Regions from separate parts of the Brevibacillus sp. JB24b genome, predicted to be linked through region 1. Evidence: riboswitches for the same ligand, from Rfam matches in the RefSeq annotation. Region 1 holds a riboswitch; each other region holds the start of a gene.
The links. Region 1 has a riboswitch for S-adenosylmethionine ahead of metX (homoserine O-acetyltransferase MetX). Riboswitches for the same ligand answer to the same signal wherever they lie in the genome.
Positions count from the first base shown of each region.

Region 2: linked by a shared signal. The riboswitch ahead of ACQV1I_RS22130 (DUF1722 domain-containing protein) and the one ahead of metX (homoserine O-acetyltransferase MetX) in region 1 are both predicted to bind S-adenosylmethionine.
Region 3: linked by a shared signal. The riboswitch ahead of metK (methionine adenosyltransferase) and the one ahead of metX (homoserine O-acetyltransferase MetX) in region 1 are both predicted to bind S-adenosylmethionine.

Region 1 is NZ_JBNVQV010000001.1:1,311,417-1,315,829, reverse strand. Features, by position in the region: gene ACQV1I_RS06460 (DUF2507 domain-containing protein) at 241-720, shown strand; gene metX (homoserine O-acetyltransferase MetX) at 830-1,930, opposite strand; SAM riboswitch class I at 2,035-2,145, opposite strand; gene ACQV1I_RS06450 (GNAT family N-acetyltransferase) at 2,197-3,018, opposite strand; gene ACQV1I_RS06445 (aspartate kinase) at 3,200-4,413, opposite strand, start outside.
Region 2 is NZ_JBNVQV010000001.1:4,710,786-4,715,198, reverse strand. Features, by position in the region: gene ACQV1I_RS22145 (methylthioribulose 1-phosphate dehydratase) at 1-606, opposite strand, end outside; gene ACQV1I_RS22140 (2-hydroxy-3-keto-5-methylthiopentenyl-1-phosphate phosphatase) at 603-1,280, opposite strand; gene ACQV1I_RS22135 (2,3-diketo-5-methylthiopentyl-1-phosphate enolase) at 1,277-2,491, opposite strand; SAM riboswitch class I at 2,576-2,704, opposite strand; SAM riboswitch class I at 2,927-3,049, shown strand; gene ACQV1I_RS22130 (DUF1722 domain-containing protein) at 3,060-3,722, shown strand; gene mtnK (S-methyl-5-thioribose kinase) at 3,745-4,413, shown strand, end outside.
Region 3 is NZ_JBNVQV010000001.1:4,944,456-4,948,868, forward strand. Features, by position in the region: gene ACQV1I_RS23195 (sensor histidine kinase) at 1-86, opposite strand, end outside; gene ACQV1I_RS23200 (polysaccharide deacetylase family protein) at 98-1,108, opposite strand; gene metK (methionine adenosyltransferase) at 1,270-2,475, opposite strand; SAM riboswitch class I at 2,604-2,723, opposite strand; gene ACQV1I_RS23210 (S8 family peptidase) at 2,797-4,413, opposite strand, start outside.

The sequences.
Region 1 (4,413 bases):
AAAGCCGCGGGCGCAAACGAGTTGTGTCCAAATAAAGAATAAAGATTGGAAATTATGTGACCAAAACAATTGTACTCCTACCTTTTAGTAGCGTCAAGCAATTGAATAGACTTAATACATTCTTAGATTAATTGTAATCTATAACAATCCTATCTTACTCCTATCAATTTCTTAGTCTTAGCATAAATGTTTTTTTGCTTCATAGAATAGAAATCATGCACAAAAGGAGGACGAGCTACAGTGAGACAAGCTACTGATGTCTTACAACAACTTTTACCTACGTTTTCACCACATGATCGTCAGCGCATGCAACAAATGAACATGCCCTTTGCCGGTCATCTCTTTTTTCGAAATGTAGTCACACAGGAATTATTGGGAGATTGCGAAGGTCCCATTCTTTATTGGATGGGAAAAGAGATAGGGGAGACCTATCATATACATGCAGCAGAGGATCTGATATTAGCCTTCATCCAACTTGGCTTAGGAAAGCTTGAACTAATCTCTTGTACAGCTAAACAGATTGAGTATCTCCTGACACATCCCCATCTTACCATGCAGACGACAAACCGATTAGAACGTACCCTACAGTTTGAAACAGGCTTTCTTGCCGGATCTATTGGTAACTGGTTAGAACGTGAGACAAATGCCACACTCACTCTCCTGGAAAAGGACAAAAAAAAAGAACCAACTGCACATATTCAGGTTGTTATCTCAGGGTAACAACCTGTTTTTACGTGCAAGCTCTTATATCCGCATAAAACAGCTACTAGTAATCATTATTGTTGTTGCCTATCTATCTCCTACCTACTTTTTAGAGCAGAGAAGCTGGTTATCCAATTAATTGTGATGTTTGTTGACCTTTTACTCTCACAGGAAAATAAGGCCCTAGCAATTGAGCCATTTTGTCTATTTCAACTAAAAAACCATCATGACCAAATACAGAGTCAATCGCAAAAAAATCAACGTTTTTCCCCTGTCTCTTTAATGTAGAGGATAGCCAAAGCTGATGGGGAATTGGATACAATAAATCATTGGAAATAGCTATACAGACCACCTTTGCATCGATGCGTGTCAGTGCGTTTTCAATTCCATCCCTTCCTCTACCGATATCGTGTGTATCCATTGCTTTTAGCAGATAGAGGTAGCTATTTGCATCAAACCGTTGCACAAGTTTATCTCCTTGATAACGTAAATAGCTCTCCACTTCAAAAGTGGTCTCCACTAAGTCGGCATGCACGGTGCCTTGATGAGCCCTACCAAATCGCTCTTCAAATAATTCGGCTGTCCGGTATGTAATCATGCCGACCATACGCGCCGTTGATAATCCGCGAATTGGGCCTTGATTCGGATAATAATGACCATTATTCCAATCAGGATCATTGCAGATCGCTTGCCTTGCCACATCATTATAAGCGATGGCCATAGCAGATAACTGTGCGCAGGTAGCAACTGGTACCACCAAATCCATCATCTGTGGGTATTCAACTGCCCACTCATAAACTTGCATCCCACCCATCGAACCACCTATGACCGCATAAAGATGCGGGATACCCAACTGCTCGATGAGCTTATATTGAGCCCGCACCATATCCCGGATGGTCACAACAGGAAAATGAGTCGCATATGGCTCTCCAGTCTCCCTATTCATACTTGCAGGCCCTGTTGTTCCGTAGCAACCACCTAGTACGTTTGCGCAAATCACGTAATAGAAATTGGTATCAATCGCTTTCCCTGGCCCAATCAATCCATCCCACCAGCCTGACTTTTCACCATCACCTACAACTTGACTGTCTCCCGTTAATGCATGACACACCAAAATTGCATTCGATTGCTCAGAGTTGTACGTACCGCTTGTCGTATATCCGATTTCCACTTGACGGAGCACCTCGCCACATTCCAACTCTAGGTCGTGAATCGTTGCTTTTTTCAATACAATTCCTCCTATTTCCACTTGATGCCCTAAAGCGCAGGTACATATGTGCTAAAAAACCCCTCTTCCGGAGAAGAGGGGTTTGATCGTATCGACTAGACCCGCTCTTATCTGCCAGACTACTTCATGCGTGCCTGCTGGATTTAGCACCTCTCCGCTTCTTGCGGGGTTGCCGGGTTTCTTCGGGCCAGTCCCTCCACCACTCTTGATAAGAGATTTCTATATAATTTTGTTTATCATACTTCTTTCGAGTAAGAATTGTCAATCTATTTCAACGAAAAGGATTCTTCTCTTTTTATTTGATACATCGTCCACATTCCAATGTCCTGAAAGCCCAAACGTTTATAAATAGCTCCAGCCGTTGGGTTATCATAAAACAAGCACAAGCTTCGCCCTTCCGCCAAAACATCCCTGCACAGCGCTACCATACAAGCACTAGCATACCCCCGCTTACGATAAAGGGGATGAGTACAAACACCAACAATCATGGCAGCCATCGAACACTCGGCTGTTGTTGAAGCACAGGCTACCGTTTCTGTGTTCACCTCTACATAATAAGTTCTCCCTGTACCGCTTTCCAGTGTGTGTTTCAATGCTTCTTCTGCATCAGCAGATCTGCCAAACTCTTGTATCTGATCACGTAGGCTGACGATTTTTACGACATCATGAACTGTGGCTTTTTTTACCTCAAATCCCTTGATGTCATCCTGAGATAGTTGAGAGTCATCTTCTAATTCTGCAAAATAGGTAGTTTTGATCTCATGCTTCGGAAGATGGCTTGCAAAGTCCTGTAAAGAATCTTGTTTTCCTGATAAAACCTCCAGCTTCTTGTCAGCAAGTATAATTTCACTGAACCCTTCGATATCAAACCTATCCAAAGCATAAAATACGTACGAGTGATAATACCGCAGGAGTACCGCAGAGAGTTTTGTCTGGTCACTCGCTGACCATTCTCCCCATAACTCTTGAAAAGGTGTAGAGAAGCCAAAATTTTCTACATCACCAATAAGAAATAAGTTCAAGCTTCTCTCTTTTGATACCAATTCCATAAATGCTTCATAATCTGCTTCTGTTAGTTTTCGGATCATTTGGCAATTCCCTCTCCAAAAGTTTTTCCCTCCATTATTTGAAAAAGTGTACTACTTGTCAATAGAATTCAGAAAAAACACATAAAGCCCGGTGGAAGTCTCTCCACCAGGCTCCTTGATTAATCCAATCCTATCCCTGTCCATTTGAAACACTCTACATTCTGTTTTATTTAAAAACAAATTAAGCGTGCACGACAGCATCCGCAGAAACATCCAATCCAAACGCCGTATGCAGTGTAGCTACAGCTTGCGCAACTTTTTCTGCTGGGATAACACAAGATACCTTAATATCAGAGGTAGATACCATCCGAATGAGAATATCCTGGCTGGATAAATGACTAAACATATCGGCTGCAACCCCCGGATTGGTTATCATACCAGCTCCTACAATTGAAACTTTTGCAAGGCCAGATTCATATTCCACATGCTCAAAGCCTAACTCCTCCTGATGAGCCGCCAAGGTCTCCAGCGTTCTATGTAAATCGTCAGCGGAGATCGTAAAGGAAACATTATTTGCTTTGTCATGATAGGTGCTTTGAATAATGATATCTACATTAATTGATGCGTCCGCCAATGCTTTAAATAATAAGGATAACATGCCTACTTTTACAGGCATTCCGATAACCGTTATAGAAGCTACATCTTTGTCATGAGCTATTCCGCTGATTACTTTCCCTAACTCCATGTTTGTCTCCTCCTCAACCAATGTTCCCTCTTCTTCTGTAAAACTGGAACGAACCACAAGTCGAACTCGATGTTTTTTTGCACTTTCCACAGAACGTGGATGCAACACACCAGCCCCTAGAGTTGCTAATTCTAGCATCTCATCATATGAAATGGAGCTTAACTTTTGTGCACGAGAAACAATGCGCGGATCGGCTGTAAATACCCCTGATACATCTGTGTAGATTTCACAGCAGGTAGCCTGTAGACTAGCCGCAATTGTTACCGCTGTAGTATCAGACCCGCCCCGTCCCAATGTTGTAATTTCTCCGTTTTCGCTAGCTCCTTGGAAACCTGCTACGATGACAATTTTCCCCTGCTGTAATTCTTGCTCAATCCGTTGACTGTTAATCGTACTAATGCGTGCCTTTCCATGCTTCTCTTCCGTTAAAATGCCAGCTTGCCAGCCTGTCATGGACACAGCTTCGTACCCTCTGCTTTGTAGGGCCATACTAAGTAACGCAATGGAAACCTGTTCGCCTGTGGCAAGCAGCATATCCATTTCACGAGCAGGCGGGCTCTCATGTAATTCCTTTGCTAAATCGACCAGCACATCTGTTGTTTTTCCCATAGCAGATACCACAACCACCATGGCATACCCGGCATCCTTATAACGGATAATTCTCTGTGCTACCTCTTGAATACGCTCCGCAGAGCCTACGGATGTTCCCC
Region 2 (4,413 bases), 3.4 Mb from region 1:
TAGTTGATATTCAAATAGAAATTCAAAAGCTTCTATATGTCTCTTTGCTTCAAAATCATTACGACCCCATGCATATATTCCGTGGTTACGAATTAACACGCCGGGTACATCAGGCCTTATCGCCTCTTTAATGGCTGCCGCTAATGTAGGGATATCTGCATAGTTTTCGACAATAGGGACGTTAAGTAGAGCGTTCTCTTCCCAAATGCCTAGTCCCTTGATCAATTCCTGACCGTGAATACTAAAGCTTTGCTTTTGGGCGTACAATTCGGAAATCACATTGTTCGCTATCGTATGCACATGGAAGCAAGCGCCAGCATCGGGAATGCTTTGATAGACAACAGCATGCACTAAGGTTTCCGCAGACGGCTTCAAATTGGTAGGCTCTACGGAACTAGAGTTGCTGTCAACGATCAGGTAATCTTCTGGCGATAATTTAGTTTTATCTTTGCCACTGGCGGTCACAGCAAATTGTAAGGGTACATCGCTGATTTTAATAGAGAGGTTTCCACTAGTGCCCGGAAACCAGTCTCTTCTAGCAAACGTTAGCTTTACTTCATCTAGTTTTTTAAAAGCGGCGGTGCGCTGTTCAAGTGTTGTTGTCATAGCACAATTCCCTCCTGTTTGGCCTGAATGGCTTTAATGATTGAAATCACATCATAAAAGGTAGTAAATGGTTTATGTGATAAATTTTCTTCCTCACATTTTTCTAATAGGAAGGAACGGGCAATGACAAAGTCAGCAATTCGAGAGCCTGCTAAGTCAGTAATACTGTCCCCAATGACAACACGCGTATAGGCCGTAGCATCATAGCTTCTAATAATGGTAGTTTTACACATTCCACAATCTGTTTGGCAATGCTCATCGCAGGTATGCGGCCACGTAATTTTTATGCTCTCTTTGCTAAAATCACTGCCATTGCAGTAGATTGGACCATCCAACTGAAACGGAGCGAGAATCGGGTGAACAAAGAAATCAATACCTCCGCTTGTAATGAGCAAAGTCACATTTTCTTGACGGCAATATTCCACAAACTCGGCGAAACCAGGGCGGATACTAGCATTCTTCACAGCAAATTGAGTAATTTCGTGTTCGAGTGAAGAGGGAAGCAGGGAAAAAAGCTTTCCTACCCCTTCTCTAATGGTTATTTTTTGCGTCAAAATCTGTTCGGTTAATTCTTCCCAGCCTGGGGGATGAAAATGGCGCATGATTGCTACAATGTTGTCTTTTTCTGTAATAGTTCCATCGAAATCGCAAAAAAGCACAAGTTGTTTTGTCATGCAAGACCTCCCCATTTTTCTAGTGCGAGTCGCAGTTCTTCAGAGTCGGCAGCTGCCTTAGTAAGACTAATTCCGTTTACGGATGCATCAATAGCGGCACGGAACGCTCGACCGCCTGCTGTTGCTCCTAGTGGGTGTCCATGAATACCGCCGCCTGCGTTAACCACCTGGTCTAGACCAAAGTCAGCGTACAGCTGTGGAACCAATCCAGGATGAATACCTGCCGATGGAACGGGGAAGGCAGGTTGTAAGGTACCGTATTCCCCAACTAAATGATTAGCTAGCTGATTAGCCTCTAGCTTATCTAATGCAACATTTCCGTATGGAGAAGGGAACAAGACCAGGTCAGCCCCAGCTAAACGCAATAGATTACCGAGTAAGAGCGGAGCAGCTATGCCGTAATCAGGACTAGGATAATAAGCGCCAGCGAGTGCAGGATGCGCCATGATTGGTACTTGAATGTCCGGATCTTCTGCTAGACGTTGCAAGAGATCGAAGCCGAAAGCAAGCGCATTAAACAGGAGGCAAGAAGCACCTGCATCAATTGCTTGTTTCGCCCGCTCAATAAGCTGTGAGCTAGGTCCTGTAAGGTTAGCGGCATACAAGACAGGCTTACCGGTTTGTTCCGCAATTTCATCTGAAATGGCTTTGAAACGTCTGATGCGTTGGATAAACGGAGCTTTATCATCAGCAAAGAAAATTTCGTCATCCTTTATCAAATCAAGGCCACCTTCTGCTTGTGCACGAAACTGAACCTCTAATTCCTCTAGTGATAAACCTGTGCATGACTTAAAAATACTCATTAATAAAGGGCGATCATGCACACCGGTTATTTTCCGTATACCTTTTATGCCAAATTTCGGACCCTGAAAGCCTTGTAAAAAAGCAGGGGGAAGTTGAATATCCACTAGCTTGATTTTGCCATCCATTGATAGCTTGCCGAATACCCCTGTAAGAAGAGAAGGGATATCTTGTGTAAAGCATATTGTTGGATAACTAATAGTGATAAGACCTCGTGTTTCACCTGATGAGGTAGATTCGAGAGGAGCTACATGTGCTACTTCACCTAAATAGGCACGTAGTTGCTCTTGTTTGGCCAGGGGAAGGTCTGTCCATGAGCCTACTGTCATACCAACTGCAATACCTTCCGCTTTTTTTTGTAAATCTTTTGCTTGCGTTAAATAGGTTACGAGGATTCGATCTGTACTCATGGATGACCTCCTTATAGGTAGAGAATTTATCAACTAAAAACGCCCCCTTCAAGAGAAGGAGGCGTCTGATAGACAGATCTTCTTCTCTTATCTCTCACATAAACCAATAAAGCACGATTATGTGTAGGATTTAGCACCGTTTCGCATCGTTATACCGATACGAGGGTTGCCGGGCATCATAGGGCCAGTCCCTCCGCCTTCTCTCAATAAGAGCTAAATAATTGTTGTAGTTGTCAAAAAAGAAGCTGTTTCTTGGAGACCATCTTATCCCTTTTTATAAAATGCGTCAACCCTTTTATAAATAAAATCTGAGTTGAATAAATTGTTTGACATAAATGGTTTACCTGTGTATATTTCTACTAACGATTCATTTTGAAGCTTCGTTACGTAGGATAAGAACCTGCATTCACTTACAATTACATATAACTTTTGGATACCTTATCCAGAGACGGTGGAGGGACTGGCCCGATGAAACCCAGCAACCGACACATAGCCACTAGCTTGGCGTGTGCACGGTGCTAATTCCTGCAGAGACATTAAAATTCTGGTAGATAAGGGGGAACGTTTAATGAATATGGCATGTAAAAACGACCTCTTTTCTTCGGAAAAGAGGTTTTCTTTTTCTTTGGTAAGCAAAGCATGGTGTGAACAGATATGGGCAGAGCACAAATATTGGGTCATGATGAGGTGTTATCAAAAATATAAGCAGATATCACAAGCATTTCGGGATCAATTAAAATTGACACGAGAAACAGGCGAGCGAGATTGGAGTATATTTGCAGAGCATTTGTTACATGAATTCCAGAAGATCAGGGAATTGCCTATTGATTCAGGCAATGCCTGCAATGCTTTGAGCCATGCATTCGGTCATTTACGCGGTAAGCTTAGTGAACAAGAAAGCGGGTCCTGGCATGTATTATTACAAAGGAGCTGGGAGGAAGCCCATCGCATATTGTTCTTACTTACTATGGAATATGGTGATGATTATTTGTCACGATCCCGCATATTTTCACCAGATGTTCCTAGCAGTCATACATGGATTCGTTTTCGGGGCAAGGACTTTTTTATTGAAAAGGATTTGGGGCGATGGAATATTCTTGAGCCGAGTGAAGTCTGGGAGCGAGTCGGTGTGTATCAGGTTAACCTATTGACCAAGTATCGCTTATTAGCCAATCTAGAAGGAATCGTCCATCCCTTGGCACATTACGATCAATACATCAACCGATACTAGTGATAAAAAGGAGAGGAAAGATATGGGTTATCAAGCGTTATCGGTTCAAGAAGCCATTTTATACGTACAGAATCAGGGAACGATTTTTACACAAGACGCGTCTCTTGTTAGCCAAGAAATTGGTGATGGCAATTTAAATTTGGTCTTTAGAATAACCGATGAAGCGACCGATAAAAGTGTCATTGTGAAGCAGGCCTTGCCTTATGCTCGCGTCGTTGGCGAATCTTGGCCGTTAACACTAGATCGATCGCGAATTGAAGCCGAGGCGCTCAAGACTCAGCGAGAGCTAGTAGGGGATTTAGTACCTGAGGTATACCATCACAATTCGGAGCTTGCCTTGACGATTATGGAGGATGTCGGTGATCATAAGCTACTCCGTGCAGGTCTAATTGATGGAGAGGTGTATCCACATTTCGCTAGACATATCGGAACTTTTCTGGCCCATACCTTGTTCTTTACCTCTGATCTTGGGATACACCCCTTTGCTAAGAAGGCTAATGTGAGCAAGTTCATTAATCCAGAGCTATGTAAAATTACCGAAGATCTTGTATTTACTGATCCTTATGTGGACCATGAAACCAACGATTTTAATCCACTTATTCGTCGAGATATAGAAGCAATATGGGAGAATCAAGCATTACGTCGAGAGATTGCTAAGCTAAAATACGGTTTTTTAACACGAGCAGAAGCT
Region 3 (4,413 bases), 3.6 Mb from region 1:
AATATTTGCTCTTTGCTCATTTCAACCGTTCGAATCGTTTTTTTAATGACCCCATCTAGAAGGCTGATATCAATGCCTTTATCCATGGGTTTCCCCCTTATTGTTCCATTTTTACTTTGGTAAATAGTTCGAGGAGCTGGGGTGCACCTACCTTGCGTATTCCTGCATCGAATCTCGGGATGGAATATGGATTTTCATTTGGCTTCACAACGTCTCTCCTAGATGTAAAGACATATTGATATCCAGCTTCCTTTACCGAGTCAATCACAATGTTGCTTGTATAGCCTTGGGGTAAAGAGAGAGAGGGTATAGGCTTTTTCACAAGTTGTTCTAAGCCCACCTTTGACATCTTAAAATCAACAAATAAACGACTTCGGTACTCTTCCTCATTCTCTGCACGTTGAAATTCTTCTAGGTATACAGGCTCCGTCCCCGCTTTCTGAACTCCCCACTCATCCAGCTCTTTATGTTCATGTAAACTGAATGTGTGCGAGCCAATATCAACTAAGCCGGAAGCCAGCATTTCGTCAATTTGTTGATAAGCTAAAGGAACGGTCATATTTTCTCGCTTTCGATCTAAAGTATCCCGCAATCTGCCTGCAATGACAAAAGCTGCAGACGGATACCCATATTTAGAAAGCAACGGATATGCTTCTGTGTAATAACTCTCATAGCCGTCATCAAACGTAAGTAAAACTGCATTCTCTTTGGCAGTTACGCCTGTTTGCATAAAAGTAAAAAACTCACTTAGGCTGATAGGCTGAAGGTTATGTTCCTTTATAAACTGTAAGTGCTCACCAAACTGCTCTGGTGTCATTACAAAAGGCTTATTACTGTCACGGGTAATGTGATGATAATTCAAGACTACAACCTTGTCTTTATACCATCTCTCGTTTGATAGCTTTTCCTTTGGTTTACTATTTCTAAAAGATGTTTGCTCTAGATCTAACTCTTTATGTTCTAATAAATGAGACGTATGATCCCCCGTCTTTTGTTGCACATAATCCGTATTTTCTACTCCTACACTCTCTGGTCCAAGCCAATACACAAGGGTAGAAAACAAGAGGAGAAGAAAGAAAAAGACGAGAAAGAAAGGTTTTTTCCTCATGATGCGCCATATTCCTTTCGATCTTATTATAGTGCTTTTCGACAAAGATTTACAGAATCCTCTACGTAGTCTAACCCATTGAAGTTGTACTTGCCTAGCCTTTTTCGCAATTTTTGTAAGAAAAAAGAAGCCTAGGAAAATCCCAGGCTTCTTTGTATTTTTTACAGGTTAGCAGCGTCTTTTTTCAGATCTTCTGCTTTATCTGTACGCTCCCATGGTACATTAAGATCATTACGACCAAAATGACCATATGCTGCGGTTTGTTTATAGATCGGACGACGTAGGTCTAATTGCTTAATGATACCTGCTGGACGTAGATCAAAGTGTTTACGAACCAATGCTACCAAATCAGATTCCGCAATTTTTCCTGTTCCAAATGTATTTACAGCGATAGATACCGGTTGAGCTACCCCGATTGCATAAGCTACCTGTACTTCACAATGTTCAGCAAGACCTGCTGCTACAATGTTTTTCGCTACATAGCGAGCTGCATAAGCACCAGAACGGTCTACTTTTGTAGGATCTTTACCGGAGAATGCACCCCCGCCATGACGAGCGTAACCGCCATACGTATCTACGATGATTTTACGGCCAGTTAAACCAGCATCCCCTTGAGGACCACCGATTACGAAACGACCAGTTGGGTTAATAAAGTATTTCGTTTGATCGTCTAACAGATTTGCAGGAACGATCGGTTTAATTACCTGCTCCATTAGATCCTTTTTAATCTGATCTAGTTCTACTTCTGGAGCATGTTGAGTAGAAATAACAATTGTGTCGATGCGAACTGGCTTATCGCCATCGTATTCAACTGTTACTTGAGTTTTACCATCTGGACGAAGGTATTGAAGCGAACCATTTTTACGCACTTCTGTCAGACGACGAGCCAATTGGTGAGCCATACTGATTGGTAGAGGCATCAATTCTGGAGTTTCGTTGCAAGCATAACCAAACATTAGACCTTGGTCACCTGCACCGATCGCTTCGATTTCTGCATCAGTCATACTACCTTCACGAGCTTCCAACGCCTGGTCAACACCTAGTGCGATATCTGCTGATTGCTCGCCGATTGCAGTAATAACACCGCATGTATCTGCATCAAAACCATATTTTGCACGATCGTAACCAATTTCACGAATCGTATCTCTTACTAGCTTTTGGATATCTACATACGTAGAAGTTGTGATTTCACCTGCCACAAGTACTAAACCAGTGGTAACAGATGTCTCGCATGCTACACGAGCATTTGGATCTTTCGATAAGATCGCATCAAGAATAGAATCAGAGACTTGGTCACAAATCTTATCTGGATGTCCTTCAGTAACGGACTCAGATGTAAACAAGCGACGCCCTTTTTGCAATTCCATACCTAAAAACCTCCTTCAACTGGAAACATGATATAATATGTTTGCCGAGCCAGGTTTCCATCACGACAAAAAGAAAAACCTTTCCCTTCGTTGAGGAAAAGGTTGCTTTTCTAGTGCGTTCCTTAACCCTCTTATCGGCCAGAGTGAGTCTAACTATTTAAATAGTTATCCTTCTCTGCTGGTTAGCACCGCTCAAAACGGTTGCCGGGCTTCATGGGGCCAGTCCCTCCACCTACTCTGGATAAGAGTAATATCCATGATTTATAGAATAATCTTTTTTTAGAAGGGTGTCAATGTACTTCAGTAAAATAATCCGATATTTTACAATTGGAATGATTTAGCTAAAACGGTAACCATTTCTCCTCGCTTTACCGGACGCTCCGGCTTAAAGGTTCCATCCTGATAACCATGTAACCAACCATAGCGTGAAAGGGTCTCTATTGCAGCCACCGCCCAATGTGAATTAGGCACATCCCGATAAGAAACACTAGACGATTTCGATACGTTTAGTTTCTTAGCACGCGCAATCATCAAAGCCATCTCTGCTCGATTAACAGATCGATCCGGTTCAATTTTTCCGTTGAAGCCGTTCATAATCCCCATTTGTGAAGCCTGTAATAGACTCTCATACGCCCAATGCTTTTTGTTTAAATCCTTATAGGTATTAGTACCCAATCGACCAACAGGTATCTTTTTGGCCTTCATCGAACGTAGAAGCATATCTGCAAACTCAGCTCGTGTCATATTTGCATCTGGACGGAAACTATACGTATTAGGTACCGTAATAACCCCACGTTGAGTTAAGCGCCCTATATCATTTCTAGCCCAATGCCCATGTATGTCTCGAAAGCCTGCATACATTTCCTGACGAGTTAACGTAAATCGATATGCATCATAACGGAATGGCGTGGTACTGGTTAGCTTCAGGTAGTATGTGCCTGCAGCTAATTTCCGTTCAAAGACAATGCTATTATCTTGTCCAGAAACCTTTTCCGCTCGAATCGCATATTTCATATCGCGACTATCATAAATACTCATCATGATCTTAACCTGTGGCGGTACATAAGGCGCTCGAATAGTAACGTACGTTTCTTTTGGTATCGAAAATGTAAACCAATCGTTATCTGCTTCCGAAGAAATTGTTCCCGTAATCAGACTGTTATCCCCTAGTTTTGTAGCTAAACGATACGTGTCGTTTGGTTCGTTTGGGTCTTTTCGTTCCGGCATATAATTCAGCTGAAAAAAGTACTCCCCGCTCACAGCAGCAGGATAGCTGTTCTGAATTTGGAACAAATAGCGACCTGGTGTAACATTCATCTCTAAGCTTTCTAACGGATCGGTTGCTGAGCTACTATCAAGAAATATTCCGCCAGATGTCTTATCACGTTCTTTACGTACCCTAATTTGTGGGTCTAATCGTAGTGTATCTGTATCCACGCGCAGATAAAGCTTACCTGGATCACGTACAAAATAGGAATACCAATCAACATCCTGTGCTGTATGAAAATTTCCCTTGATCTCAATATTATTACCAGGAGGCAAGGGTCGGACTTGATCAATACTATTATTTGGCTCATATCGATCAGGCGCAATGGAAAAACGGTTCGTAATCGTGTAGTGAACCGTGCCAGATATCGCAGATCGTTGGAAATGAATGTGAACCTTCCCTGGCTTAACCGCAATTGTTGCAGTCGTCTTATTTCCAAAATAGTACGTATCTTGAGGCTTTCCATCCTGATAAACGCTAGCTGCCAATGGAGCAGGTGTATCCACTGATACTTCTGCTTTTAATTCTAAGGTTCCCTCATATGGAATATCGGTGTAAAACCAATCGCTCTTATCTTTATCGCTCAGAGAACCGCGGATTTGGCTTTCCATTGGGAATGCGGCCGCTGTACTCTGTGTATTGTTGGGTTCATTTATATCATCAGGTAGTCT